4 regions of the Tissierella sp. QWL-11 genome follow, and region 3 is predicted to be linked to each of the others. Evidence: riboswitches for the same ligand, from Rfam matches in the RefSeq annotation. Region 3 holds a riboswitch; each other region holds the start of a gene.
What was found. A riboswitch is a leader RNA that binds a small molecule or an ion and turns the genes downstream of it on or off. The one in region 3 is predicted to bind cobalamin.

Region 1 (3,204 bases), 190 kb from region 3:
TGCTAATTGATACTATCCCATCTAAAGTTCTAATACCACTAGCATAAACCTCACTTAACATTATTGGATATACTCTTTTATTTTTTACAGCTGAAATACTAGAAATGGAAGGATTATTCATAATTTTTTCTAGGGCAGCTTTTTCTACAACAGAATCACCATAATAAACTGTAAATATAACTTCAGGGTCTAAATTTACTAAGTCTTCAGCCCCTATTCGACCATTCTCACGAGCTACTAAGTCGGCTCCTACTAGTGTTGCTATATTTCCACCAATACTATTTTCTCCATATATTCTATAAGTATTATCTGAACCTACTTCTAATATAACAGTTTTTACAGAAGGACTGTCCTTAGAAAATTCCTTTGCCCTTTGAATTTCTTTTTTCATATTGTCTACTATTTCATTAGCCTTTTCTTCTACATTAAATATTTTACCTATATTTAATATATCTTCATATTCATTTTCTAAAGTATCAGGACTTTTTAATCCACTATTTTGTGCCATATAAGTATTTATATTTCTTTCATGCCAAAAATCTACATTTCCTAGTCTTTTCTCGTCAAATAAAGAATACCAACTTAAAATAAAGTCTGGTTCTATACCAAGAACTTCTTCTTTTGTAGGAAGGTTTTCATAGTATTTAATATCTTTAAATGCCTCTTTATATTCATCTTTTACATCATGATCTAAGCCAGATGCAGCAGCTATTTTATCTTCTAATCCAAGGGCTAATAGGGTTTCAATAGAGTTTTGATATATAGCTAGTACCTTTTCAGGTGCTTTTTCAAAAGTAATTTCTACAGGTTTCTTTTGGTAATTATAAGTTGTTATAGTTACAGGATAATGGGAATTTTCATCATCTTGTGCTTCTTCATTCTTTATGTTTTCATTTTGTACTTCATCTTTTTCTTGAGATACTTCTTTTTCATTTGAACAGGCAGTAATACTAAATAACATAGCTACAGCTAATAATAAACTTAAAATTTTTTTCACTTTTCTTGTCTCCTTTAATTTTAGTGCGTTCCTTCTATTACATCTATGTCTAAATCTAGAAACACTTTCTTTATTTCTTCTAAATTATCTTCCTTACATCTAACAGCACAACCCCCTAAGTGAAGTTTTTCAACTTCATTATCTTTAAGTTTTGCTGCTATTTTCTCTAATTTTTCTTCTCCATCTTCAAAACACATATTACAACTAAAAAAAGATAAAAGTTCTGTATCAATATCTTTATAAACTTCAAAGTGCTTATCTTTATTGTTGTAAGCTCTAAAGCAACCCATGGTTGAACATCTTCCACTAGTTTTGCCACACATTCCTATAGCAATTTTCATAGTATTCCCCTTTCAAAAAATCTTCTTTAAATAAAAAAAAACAGCTCCAATTTATATAAATGGGCTGAATAAACAAAGTTTCTCTCTTACCCCCTTTATAATCCGTAAAGTTCTGGCAAACTAAAATAGCTAGGTATTCTGACTTTAATATAATTTTTAAGTACATAAAAGATTATATTTCACAGTGGCGGTACCGTGTGGGATTTTAACCCAACTTCCCCTATAAAAAACTATTTTTATTCTTTAATTGTCTTCATAAGAATAATATATAATATAACATTTGTCAAATCATATTTTCTATAAAGCAATTTAAAGTTTGATATTTCAAGGGTATTATGTAATAATACGATTAAAGAATTTTAATGTAATAATAGAATAGGAGACAAGAATCTTGGAAAGATTAACAGATTTTTATAAGAAAAGTAAAGTAACATTTATATTTCTAACTATAATGATAGTTTATTTTATATTTATAACTTTAAATGGTGGGACTACAAATATTGAGGCACTTATAAAATATGGTGCTCTATTTCCTCCTTTTGTCATGGAATATAATCAATATTATAGATTTATAACTTCAATTTTTATCCATATAGGAATTATGCATATATTTTTTAATGGTTATGCCCTATATATATTTGGACCTCAAATTGAAAGACTTATGGGTGCTAAAAAATATCTATTATTTTTTCTCATAACAGGTATAGGGGGGAACTTAACCACATTTTTCTTTGATTTTGTCTCAATTTCTGCTGGTGCATCAGGAAGTTTATTTGGACTATTCGGTGCTTTTTTATATCTAGTCCATCGCCATAGGGATATGGTTACTCCAGCAGGCAGAAAAAGCATATTAAAACTACTTGGTATAAATTTAATATTGACACTAGCAATACCAAGTATAAGTACTACAGCTCACCTTGGAGGACTTGTAATAGGATACTTGCTTTCTTATATATTCATTAGATAAAATAAAAGATATAAAAGACATTTAATATAGAGTTAAATGTCTTTTATATCTCTCTTATAACAATATACTTACCTTGTTCTTCCCTTTTTCTTTTGATTCATACATAGCTTTATCTGCCCTCTGTAAAACATCACTACAGTTATTGTCACTAGTCTTAAAATAAGAAAAACCTACAGAAGCAGTTATACTGATAGTCTTATCTTCCACTAGAATTTCTTGTTTAGAAATTTCATTTAGTAATTTTTCACCAAATCTCGTTATATCTTCTTCTCTTAATCCTGGGAATATACCTACAAATTCATCTCCTCCCCATCGAATTAAGTGGTCTGAGCTTCTTATAAAATTACTTACTCTTTCTACAACTTCTAAAAGAACAATATCTCCTACTTTATGACCATATTTATCATTTACATATTTAAAATTGTCTATATCTAATATCATAATAGCTGGACTTTTTCCAATTAATCTATACTCCTGAAAAAATAATTTCAAATTCTTCTGGCCACATCTTCTATTAGATGTACTAGTTAATACATCTAAGTTCATTGCCTCTTCTAAAGATTTTGTTGAATTCAAAAAGCTCCTCTTTCCTATTAAATAAAGCACTATAAATCCTATCAATAAAACTATAAAAATATATCTTAATAATCTAGTTATTGTTTTACGAGATAGTGAATAAATTTCTTTATTAACCTTTTCTGTATAAGTATTGATATCATCTAGATGTACACCCATGGCAATTATCCAGTCATATTCCTCATAGAGTTTTGCATAGGTGATCTTTTCTGATATCTGGGAACTATTTAATTTTTTAAAATAATAAGTAAAAAACAACTCCCCATTTTTCTTTATCCCTTCCAATTCCTCTAAATATGGTAAATTACCTTTTATATCTTTCA
Region 2 (3,204 bases), 630 kb from region 3:
CCTAAAGCTCTAACTACTATAGTGGCAAATTCTGCCCTAGTCATATTCGCATTAGGTTCAAATTTATCTTCAGTCTTACCATTTATAATAAGTCTTGAAGCTAAAGATTCAATTGCAACTTGATGTTTATGAGCATTTACGCCTGTTATATCTTCAAAGGTAGTCCCTGGTTTTGCTATAGGCATTATATTTATGTCTTCGTGCTTATTTTCTAAACCCTTAATGGTTTTCTTAATTGGAGCTTCTCCTATGTCTTTGACATCACTCATACGATATAGGCTGTTTCTTCCATCTCTAGCCCTTTGAGCAGCCACTACACCATAGAACCCTTGTTCACTAGCCATTTGATTAGAGCCTGTTCCATTATGTGTGTGTAAAAAACCATTTCCCTCTCTATAATAAGTAAGTAAATTATCTAAAAGGGTATTTCCATTTTTAACAAATCTTTCATCTTCTAAATGAATTCCCAATTCAGCAAGGGCAACTATAATTTGTACGCAACTTTCAGAGTTTTCAGAACCCCAACTAAAATATCCTCCCTCTTCCCCTTGTTGTTTAGACATACATTCAAGAGCTTCTTCAGTAGCTTTCTTTACTTCAGGTATATCCTGATATTTTGCCAAAGCCTGCAAAGCCATTCCAGTTATATCAGGATCAGACTTTTCATTAACGCTGGCTGATGCAGTACCACCAAACAAAGACCATCCACCATCTGATAATTGACACTCTAAAATTCTATTAATATACATATCTCTAGTCGCTTGAGTCTCTGCTTCAGGATTTTCAGGTATAGGATAATCTCCAGAATCTAAAGCTATCAATGCCCAGATAGGACCATTTAATCCTTGCCAAATAGTTTTATCATAATCTCCTAATGGTTTAAGAAGATTATATCCATCTACATTGCTAGGATCTTTACCTATAGAAGTCAAAGCCACTATCAATCTGGAATATTCCGTGTACTTCTTATCATGTAAATCTCCATCTAATGATTTGACATAATCCTCGACTGTGGAATAATACTTATGATAATACTCATTAGGTATTTCGTATCCAGATCTTGCTAATCCTAAAACAGCCCATTCTCCACCAATAGAGCCCACTTGGGGACTAGATACCTCTTTGTACATAAACTGAGCAGTGTTTTCCACCACCTCATTAAGTCTTTCATCGCTAACAACAGCAAAAGACTCAGTGTTCATTCCAGTTATTAATAATAGAACAACTAATAATAAAATGCTTACTCCTCTAAACCTTTTCATCGAATTCCTCCTCTATTAAATAAAATCACAAAAAAACATCTATATTCCATGGAATATAGATGTCATTTACTTATGTAAATTAAATGTTTGTGTTGAAATTGAACGACTCTATAGTAGTTATTCTATATCCAGGAAAATAACTATACTAAAATGTTTAAGTATGTATTCTGACTTAGCTTCATAGTTCCCTCCGCCTTCCCTTTAAGTGGCATTTGAAGTTTACTCCGCATCACAGTAACCGGTTTGTTCAGGATTTACACCTGATTCCATCTCTTAAGCATAATGTAGTATTAAATTGTAAATCTATTCTATCAACAATTATATACAATTTTAAATATATTTCAAGGTTTATTTTCATAAATATAAAAAACTCATCAAACATTACCAAGTGCTACAATTAAATCTTTTTCAAACTTTTCATCTACAAAAAAAGAGACAATATCTCTCAATATCATCTCTTTTAATAGACTAGAAAACCAAATAACATTTAACTTAGCTTATAGCCTTGAATATTCCTATTCATTTGTATCTTTTCTTTTTTTTCCTATAAATCTAATAGAAGCAATTAGTATATTTATACCTATAAATGCTACTGCAACAATTGCTGCCAATATAGGATTTTCTTTTACCTTTTCAGTAACTTTTTCTATAAATGAAATCTTTTGTTCCTCTTCAACTTCATCTGTTTCTTCTTCAGTTTCCTCAGGCTCTTTTAATGAAGCATCTATGTCTTCTATTTCTTCATCTGTTTCTTCTTCTTGTGTATCTTCTTTTTCAGTTTCTTCTGTTTCTTCTTCTATATCAGCTGCTACTATATCTTGTATATCCTCTTCTTCTACATCTTCAATATTAGTTGCTACTAATTGTTCTTCTTTAACATCTTCTTCTTTCTTTTCTGTCGCATCTACTTCATTGTCTTCTAATTCATTATTGGAGATATTTCCGGATTCATCATCTTCATTGATTATATCTTCAACAGCATCATCACCTTGAGATTCACCAGTTTCTATGCCAGTTCCACTTCCTTTACCTGAGCCTTCTCCTTTGCCCGTTCCATTTCCTTTGCCTTTTCCGTGGCCTGAGCCTGAACCGTCACCTGAGCCACTTCCTGAGCCACCGCCTGAACCTTCTCCATCACCTGGTTCTTCACCTTCTCCATCACTTGGTTCTTCTGGTTCCTCTGGTTCTTGTGGCTCTTCTGGTTCTTCTGGTTTCTCTTCTTTGTCTATGTGGGAAAGATCTTGTTCTTGCTCAACTTCAGTTTTTCCATCTTTGTTAACTGTTATTGTTTTTCCATCATCTAAAGTAATTACCTCTTCATTATCCCCACTGCCTAAAATTATTTCTATTTGATCAAAATCATATCCTAATTCTTTTCCATCCTCATCAATTTCTTTAACATTTATTTTTATATCTACTTTATAATCTTTATCCTTTTTAACAAAAGTACTTTCTCCTGATTTTAACTCTACTTTTTCTCCATTTCTCTCATCAACAAGATTTACACTTCCTTTTTCTTCATCAAAATCACTTACTTCTATCTTCACATAATAATTTTGTCCAAAATGTGGCAATTTTGTATGTGGGTCAACACCCCAAAGAGGCTTTTCTCTTTGCACTCCTTTATTATTATTTAAATAATATGCAACTTCACCATTTTCAAATTGCTCCCTACTTACCTTTTTAGTTCCAGTATAATTTATAGGAGCTCCTACTTTAGTAGAATTCATCTCTGAATTTTCATTAGGATCTGTTACTTCTTCATCATCTGAGCCATAATAAGAGTTTTCCACATCTCCATATTCTGAAGATGTTATACCATATTTTTTACTCCCTACTAAGTCTCCATAAAAATAAGTGTTTTTTACAAGAGCAGCATCTGGAGCTATTCCATGAGCTGTACCATTATCTGTTGCTACAACTTTTCCTAAAGAATAACTAT
Region 3 (3,204 bases):
AAAGAATATAGATTTTTGTATCTGAAAAATGCAGGATAAACTTTTGAAAAAGTAATTACATTGTGATTTCCAATAGTTTTCCATATATCATCAGAACTTTTACCTACTTTACCTGCAATATACTCAACAATCCCTAGGGCAACTCTATCTTCAATATCTTCAGAAGGTGTAAAAAATCTATCTTTATCTATATTAAAGTGCGTTAGTGATTCATTAGTTATATTTTCTCCGTAGACTTCTCTACAAGTTTGGACCCATGCTGAAACAATAGTACCTTTCATGATAATTCACTCCTCTAATTATATAAATATCTCATAATATAATAATCGGTTAGAATGTAGGAAATTTTAATGAATATATAAAATACTTTTAAAAAATGATTAATTAAAAACAACTAGTAATAATTAAATTACTAAAATAAAAAATAAATAGTATTCACCTAAATAAATTGGCAAACACTATTTATTTTAATAAAAAGTAATTAAAAAAATATTGTACTACTAATCAAAATAGATATAAATTTTATCTAAGACCAGATCCTTTTGACTCTAATTCGTTTATAGGAACAGTCATTTTTTCACCTGTATCCATTACTGAAACAAGAGCTTCACCTTTTTGTTCGTCTACATGTTCTAACCATACTAATTGATTTTTATAAGTTACTTTCTGATTTTTATCTCCATTTAATATTTTCTGTGCTTTAAATTCTTTCATTAGTCTCCTCCTAATTTTTTTACTTCTAAATTAGTATTAGGAAAATAATATTATATATACAATATAAAAAATGACTATAAAGGTAAAAGTTTTGTAATTATAATTTTAGATAAATAATTTTACATTATAGGAATAATATGTAATATTTTAATTTTAGATTTTGATTTCTTTTAGGGAGGTAAATTTCAATTATTGACATAATAATACATTTAATATATGATTATCAATGTAAAATTTAATATTTAAGCATTAGAAGTCTACTATAGACATTAGGGAAATTGGTTAAATGCCAATACAGCCCCCGCTACTGTAAACATGGACAAGTTCTATAAGCCACTGGTTAAAACTGGGAAGGCAGAAGGAGGATGAAGTGTAAGTCAGGATACCTAACTAATGTTTCACATGATTTTCGGTGGGAAGATTTTGTCGTCGTTACTATATATTATATAAAAAGTAGCCATTGACAATTAAACTCCGAAAGGAGTTTTTTTTATTCCACTATTTAAATTTTATAATAGTTTTAATAAAAAGGAGAGTAAATATGAACAGGAAAAATTGGAAGATAAGAGGGATTATGATAATGGCCTTAATTTTATCATTATCTCTAGTAGCATGTAAAGAAGAATCAAAGGATGATATTGAAACTGGAAATGAAGTGGTTAATGAAGAAGAGTCTAATGGTGGAGAAAGTGAAAAGGTCATTGACGAAAATACAGGCCTAGTTCATGAAGGGAAATTAGAATTAAAATATGCAGAGCATTTTGCAGTAGATTATTATGAAGATGGATACAAAATTGTAACAGATGCGTCTGATAGAAAAGTACTTATAGTTCCAGAGGGAAAAGAAATCCCAGAGATGAAGGAAGAACTACCTGTAATTCAACAACCAGTAGACACTTTTGCAGTATACTCTACTATAGATCCATCATGGTTGAGACCAATTGATGAAGTAGATAGAATAGTTGCAGTAACTTATGAAGAAGAAAAATGGAAAATAGAAGATATGGCTGAAAGAGTAAAAAATGGAGATGCAAAGTATGTAGGTAAAAGTAGTGCTTTAGACTATGAATTGTTGCAATCAATAAATCCAAGTGTAAACTTATTATCTAAGTCAAGTGAAGAGAAATTATTTCCTAAGTTTGATGAATTAGGATTAAAATATTTAAGCATGGGGTCATATATTGAAGATGATCCAAGGGGAAGATTAGAGTGGACTAAATTTATAGCTGCTTTACTAGACAAAGAGGAAGAAGCGGAAGAATATTTTGAAGAAGAATTAGCTAGAATAGACGCAGTAGCTAAAAAGATTGAAGAGAGTACAGATGAGAAACCAAAAGTAACTATGGCCTATTTTTCATCTTCAAAGCAAGCATTTAGAGTTACACATGTACAAGGATATAAAGTGAAAAATATGGAGATGGCAGGAGGAGCATATCATCCAGCAGACTTAGGTGTTGAAGAAAGAGGCTCTACAGGGATGACACCAGAAGAATTTTATAAAACTATGGATGGAACAGACATATTAATATATGACAGTGTTTCTGGACATAGCATACAAAGTTTAGATGATATGTTACAAGCGGCAGATTACCTAGCTGATACAAAGGTATTTCAAGAAGGAAGGGTTTGGGGTCTAAAGAGAAACTTCTGGCAAGTGGGAGAAAAAGTAGCAGATATGACAGAAGAATATTATGATATATTCTATACTCCACATGGAGAAATAGAAGAGACAGAGTATTTTTATTTAATGAAATAAATAATATAAAAGATTAGGAGTAGATATAGTGAAAAAAATTAGAACACCAATTATTTTTCTAGTATTAATTTTACTACTTATTATATCTGTAGGTATCAATATTAGAAAAGGGTCAGTAGAATTGAATTTAAAAGATCTAATGGATACTATATTTAATGATAGGGAACTTTCTACAATGGAATCAAATATATTATTTAAAATAAGAATACCAAGAATATTAAGTGCAGTATTATTTGGAGGAGCATTGTCCATAGCTGGATTTTTGCTCCAAACTTTTTTTAAAAACCCAATAGTAGGGCCCTTTGTATTAGGTATATCTTCAGGAGCTAAATTATTTGTTGGATTTTTTATACTAACATCAGCAACATTACCATTTATAGATTTAGGACCCTTTAGATTATTTTTAGTTTCCTTTGCAGGAAGTATGTTAGCTATGCTACTAGTATTGTTTTTTGCTAAGTCAGCAGATAGTATAACTGTACTTATTGTCATAGGCATTATGATAGGTTATATTGCATCAGCTGGAACAAATTTTATGATTACATTTGCATCTGAAAATGATATTGCAAGTTTACATAATTGGTCCCAGGGTAGTTTTTCTGCTGTTACATGGGACATGTTAAAACTATCCATGTGGATAATACCTCCTACTATAATTTTTACTTTTTTCTTATCTAAACCCTTAGAAGCATATTTGCTGGGAGAAAATTATGCAAAGAGTATGGGGATAGATA
Region 4 (3,204 bases), 1.1 Mb from region 3:
CACTATTTGGACTTTTGTGTTTCAACCTATCTCTCAATAGTATTTTAAATCCTCTTTTAACATCAAATTTACCAATAGATGATATGATCATAAGCAAGGCTGTAATTCTTGCAGGGATAAAGTTTAATATATCATCCACTTTAGCAGGGAAATATCCTATATCCTTGTATTTTTCATCCATATACCCAAGCATTGAATCCATTGTATTTACAAATTTATACATCATGCCTCCTGGAGCTCCAAATAATATTATAAAAAATAAAGGAGCTATAATTCCATCTGATGTGTTCTCACTTATGGTCTCTACAGTAGCATTGATTATTTCTTCTTCATTTAAATTTTTAGTATCTCTACCAACTATATAAGATAATCGATTTCTACCTTGATCTATTCCTTCATTAAGAGCTTGTACTATCTTTCTCCCTTCAAAGGCTAAAGACTTGGCTGCTATAGCTGTATAGATTAAGTAAATATTCACAATATAATATGCTACATCATAAGGTTTTAAAATCTTTAATATGTAAAAGGTCATAAAAAACCCTAAGAATATATTTATAATTACTATAAAAAATCCCACAAGCTTTAGTGAATCCTCAAAAAACTTTCTAGCTAATCTTTCCTCAAAACCAATTACTTTTCCCATAAGCTTGACAGGATGAGGAAAGCTATAGGGATCTCCTATGAAAAAATCTAATATTGATCCCAATATTACACTAATCATTTTTCAATTCCCATTAATTTATATATATATTTTATGTCCATATTCTCCCTTAATACATTAGATAGTTTATCTAATTCATTTTCCAATTCTTCATCACTTTGAGGATTATTATTACATCTTTTGTCATAATCTATAAGAGTATCTTCATCTACTAGTTCTAATTTTACATATGGAATTGTGCCTACTACAGGGATGTTTAACATCTCTTCTATCATCTTTATCCCTGAATCTAAAAGAGTTCTATCTCCTCTAAACTTATTAATTATAAGTCCCTTTATCCTTTGTCTTTCATCTTCTTCTAAAAGCATAACTGTTCCATATAAAGATGCAAATACACCGCCTCTGTCTATGTCAGCAACTAGCAATACTGGTGAATCCGCCATCTTAGCCATTCCCATATTGACTATATCATTTTGCTTTAAATTTATTTCAGCAGGACTTCCCGCTCCCTCTATAACGACAATATCATTTTCTTTTTCTATTTTATGAAAAGTTTCCTTTATCATGTCTTTTAAACTATTTTTAAATTCAAAGTATTCCCTAGCATCCATCTCATATTTTTCTTCACCTTTTATAATTACCTTTGACTTTCTGTCTGTTTGGGGTTGTAATAGTATTGGATTCATATCTGGATGAGGGTCTACCCCTGCTGCTTTTGCCTGTAGAGCTTGAGCTGTACTCATTTTTGCACCTTCAGCAGTCTGGAAATATTTAGAAGACATGTTTTGAGATTTAAAAGGTATGACATTATACCCATCTTCTCTAAACATCTTACACAATCCTGTGACCATTAAGCTCTTCCCTGCTGAAGAAGTAGTTCCTTGAACCATTATATTCATTGTTTTCCTCCTATAAATAAAAATAATATTAGTCTAAGAAAGATTTTGACCTTTAAGGAGGTAACCCATTATATGGATTTTAGAAGATAGATACTCTCTTAGACTATTATTTATTATTGATTGAATTAAAAAAGTCCTTTTCTCTAGAGAAAAGGACTGGCATATACTAATATAATTAAGCAAAGTAAATCATATTTTGCACATTAAAACCATGACTTCCCTCCGAAGTTGTTTTACTCATCTATTAGGCAGGTCTCCTGACTTATGAATCATACCAAACCGACACCTTCCCAGATTTCTCCAGTGGCATTAAGTTGATTTAGTCATCATTTACAGTAACGGGGGTTGCATGGGATTTTCACCCATTTCCCTTTTAATTTTAAAACCTAAAGATATTATTTAATTTTCAAGTTTATCTTAACATATAAAAATACTATTTGCAAACATTATTTTTTATTAATTTAGACAATATTTTTACATTTATACCTATATGATTAACATTCATAAATAATATTATATAAATAATAACTTTTGCTGTAATCCCTTATTTTAAGAATAAAATAGACACCCCTACTATGGAAATAACAGCTCCTAGGACTTCTCTAAACTTTAGTTTTTCCTTATATAAAAATATGGAAAATGGAATTATAGTAACAGGCATTATAGAGGTTATAGTAGCAGATATGCCTGCTGTAGTCTTTTGTAATGAAAATAATTGCAAAGAAACTCCTAAAAATGGACCAAAAAGTGCTCCTAAACTTATGTAAGTCATAGCTTTTTTATTTTTAATTGCTATTTTCAAATCTCCCCATTTACCTAGATATAAAAAAAGTAGTATAAATCCAATAAATCCCGATATAATTCTAATTTGAGTAGCTGCAAAAGGACTATAATCTCCTATTCCTATTTTACTAAATATCATTCCCACAGATTGCCCTACAACTCCTATAAATGCATATGTAAGTCCCTTAACGCTGTGATTTATCTTTATCTTTTTTTCATTTGTATCTTTTCCCAAGATTACAATTGAAATACCAAACATAGTTAACATCATACCTAAGATTCCCACAAGAGAAACCTTCTCTCCTAAAAACAAAAATGCCAATAATGCTGTTATAGGAGGACTTGCAGCAGTCATTAGCATCCCTACTCTAGTACCTATTTCTAAATAAGATTGAAATAAAAATAGATCTCCTATAAAAAAACCTACTAATCCTGAAATTCCAAGAAAAGTCCAATTATGTAAACTAGCATCTAGGGGTAGTAATTGCCCCCTGTAAAAATAAGTAAACACACTTAACAAAAAAAATCCTATTATCAATCTAATAAAATTAACTGCTAAAGTTCCTACCTTTCTACCAGCTATTTCAAAGCATACTCCATTTAGTGTATAGCAAATGGCTGTCCCTAAGGCAGCCATTTCTCCAATCAAAGCTAACATTTATTTTCCCCACTTTATTATTTTCTATTTTTCATCTTCAATGTCTATTCCCAATCTTTCCATTACTCTTTTTTCGTTTATCTCTGATATTTTTTTGTTTATATAGTCATATCCATTTGGTCTATGTGGAATAAGACAAGCACTACAGTCTTTTATTCCATGTTTATCTTTATAATTTCCTCCACACTCTTCCAAGAAATAAA

Region 1: linked by a shared signal. The riboswitch ahead of AC4PG3_RS03855 (CGGC domain-containing protein) and the one ahead of AC4PG3_RS04655 (ABC transporter substrate-binding protein) in region 3 are both predicted to bind cobalamin.
Region 2: linked by a shared signal. The riboswitch ahead of AC4PG3_RS01640 (S-layer homology domain-containing protein) and the one ahead of AC4PG3_RS04655 (ABC transporter substrate-binding protein) in region 3 are both predicted to bind cobalamin.
Region 4: linked by a shared signal. The riboswitch ahead of AC4PG3_RS10090 (cobyric acid synthase) and the one ahead of AC4PG3_RS04655 (ABC transporter substrate-binding protein) in region 3 are both predicted to bind cobalamin.

Annotation. Positions count from the first base shown of each region.
Region 1 covers NZ_CM178750.1:794,278-797,481, reverse strand. Annotated here, with positions in the region: gene AC4PG3_RS03860 (ABC transporter substrate-binding protein) at 1-997, opposite strand, end outside; gene AC4PG3_RS03855 (CGGC domain-containing protein) at 1,018-1,338, opposite strand; cobalamin riboswitch at 1,449-1,588, opposite strand; gene AC4PG3_RS03850 (rhomboid family intramembrane serine protease) at 1,730-2,305, shown strand; gene AC4PG3_RS03845 (diguanylate cyclase) at 2,360-3,204, opposite strand, start outside.
Region 2 covers NZ_CM178750.1:346,766-349,969, reverse strand. Annotated here, with positions in the region: gene AC4PG3_RS01640 (S-layer homology domain-containing protein) at 1-1,262, opposite strand, end outside; cobalamin riboswitch at 1,403-1,578, opposite strand; gene AC4PG3_RS01635 (InlB B-repeat-containing protein) at 1,778-3,204, opposite strand, start outside.
Region 3 covers NZ_CM178750.1:981,740-984,943, forward strand. Annotated here, with positions in the region: gene AC4PG3_RS04645 (heme NO-binding domain-containing protein) at 1-281, opposite strand, end outside; gene AC4PG3_RS04650 (H-type small acid-soluble spore protein) at 523-714, opposite strand; cobalamin riboswitch at 949-1,122, shown strand; gene AC4PG3_RS04655 (ABC transporter substrate-binding protein) at 1,256-2,470, shown strand; gene AC4PG3_RS04660 (FecCD family ABC transporter permease) at 2,499-3,204, shown strand, end outside.
Region 4 covers NZ_CM178750.1:2,044,046-2,047,249, forward strand. Annotated here, with positions in the region: gene cbiB (adenosylcobinamide-phosphate synthase CbiB) at 1-721, opposite strand, end outside; gene AC4PG3_RS10090 (cobyric acid synthase) at 718-1,560, opposite strand; cobalamin riboswitch at 1,791-1,964, opposite strand; gene AC4PG3_RS10095 (DMT family transporter) at 2,105-3,001, opposite strand; gene AC4PG3_RS10100 (cysteine-rich small domain-containing protein) at 3,026-3,204, opposite strand, start outside.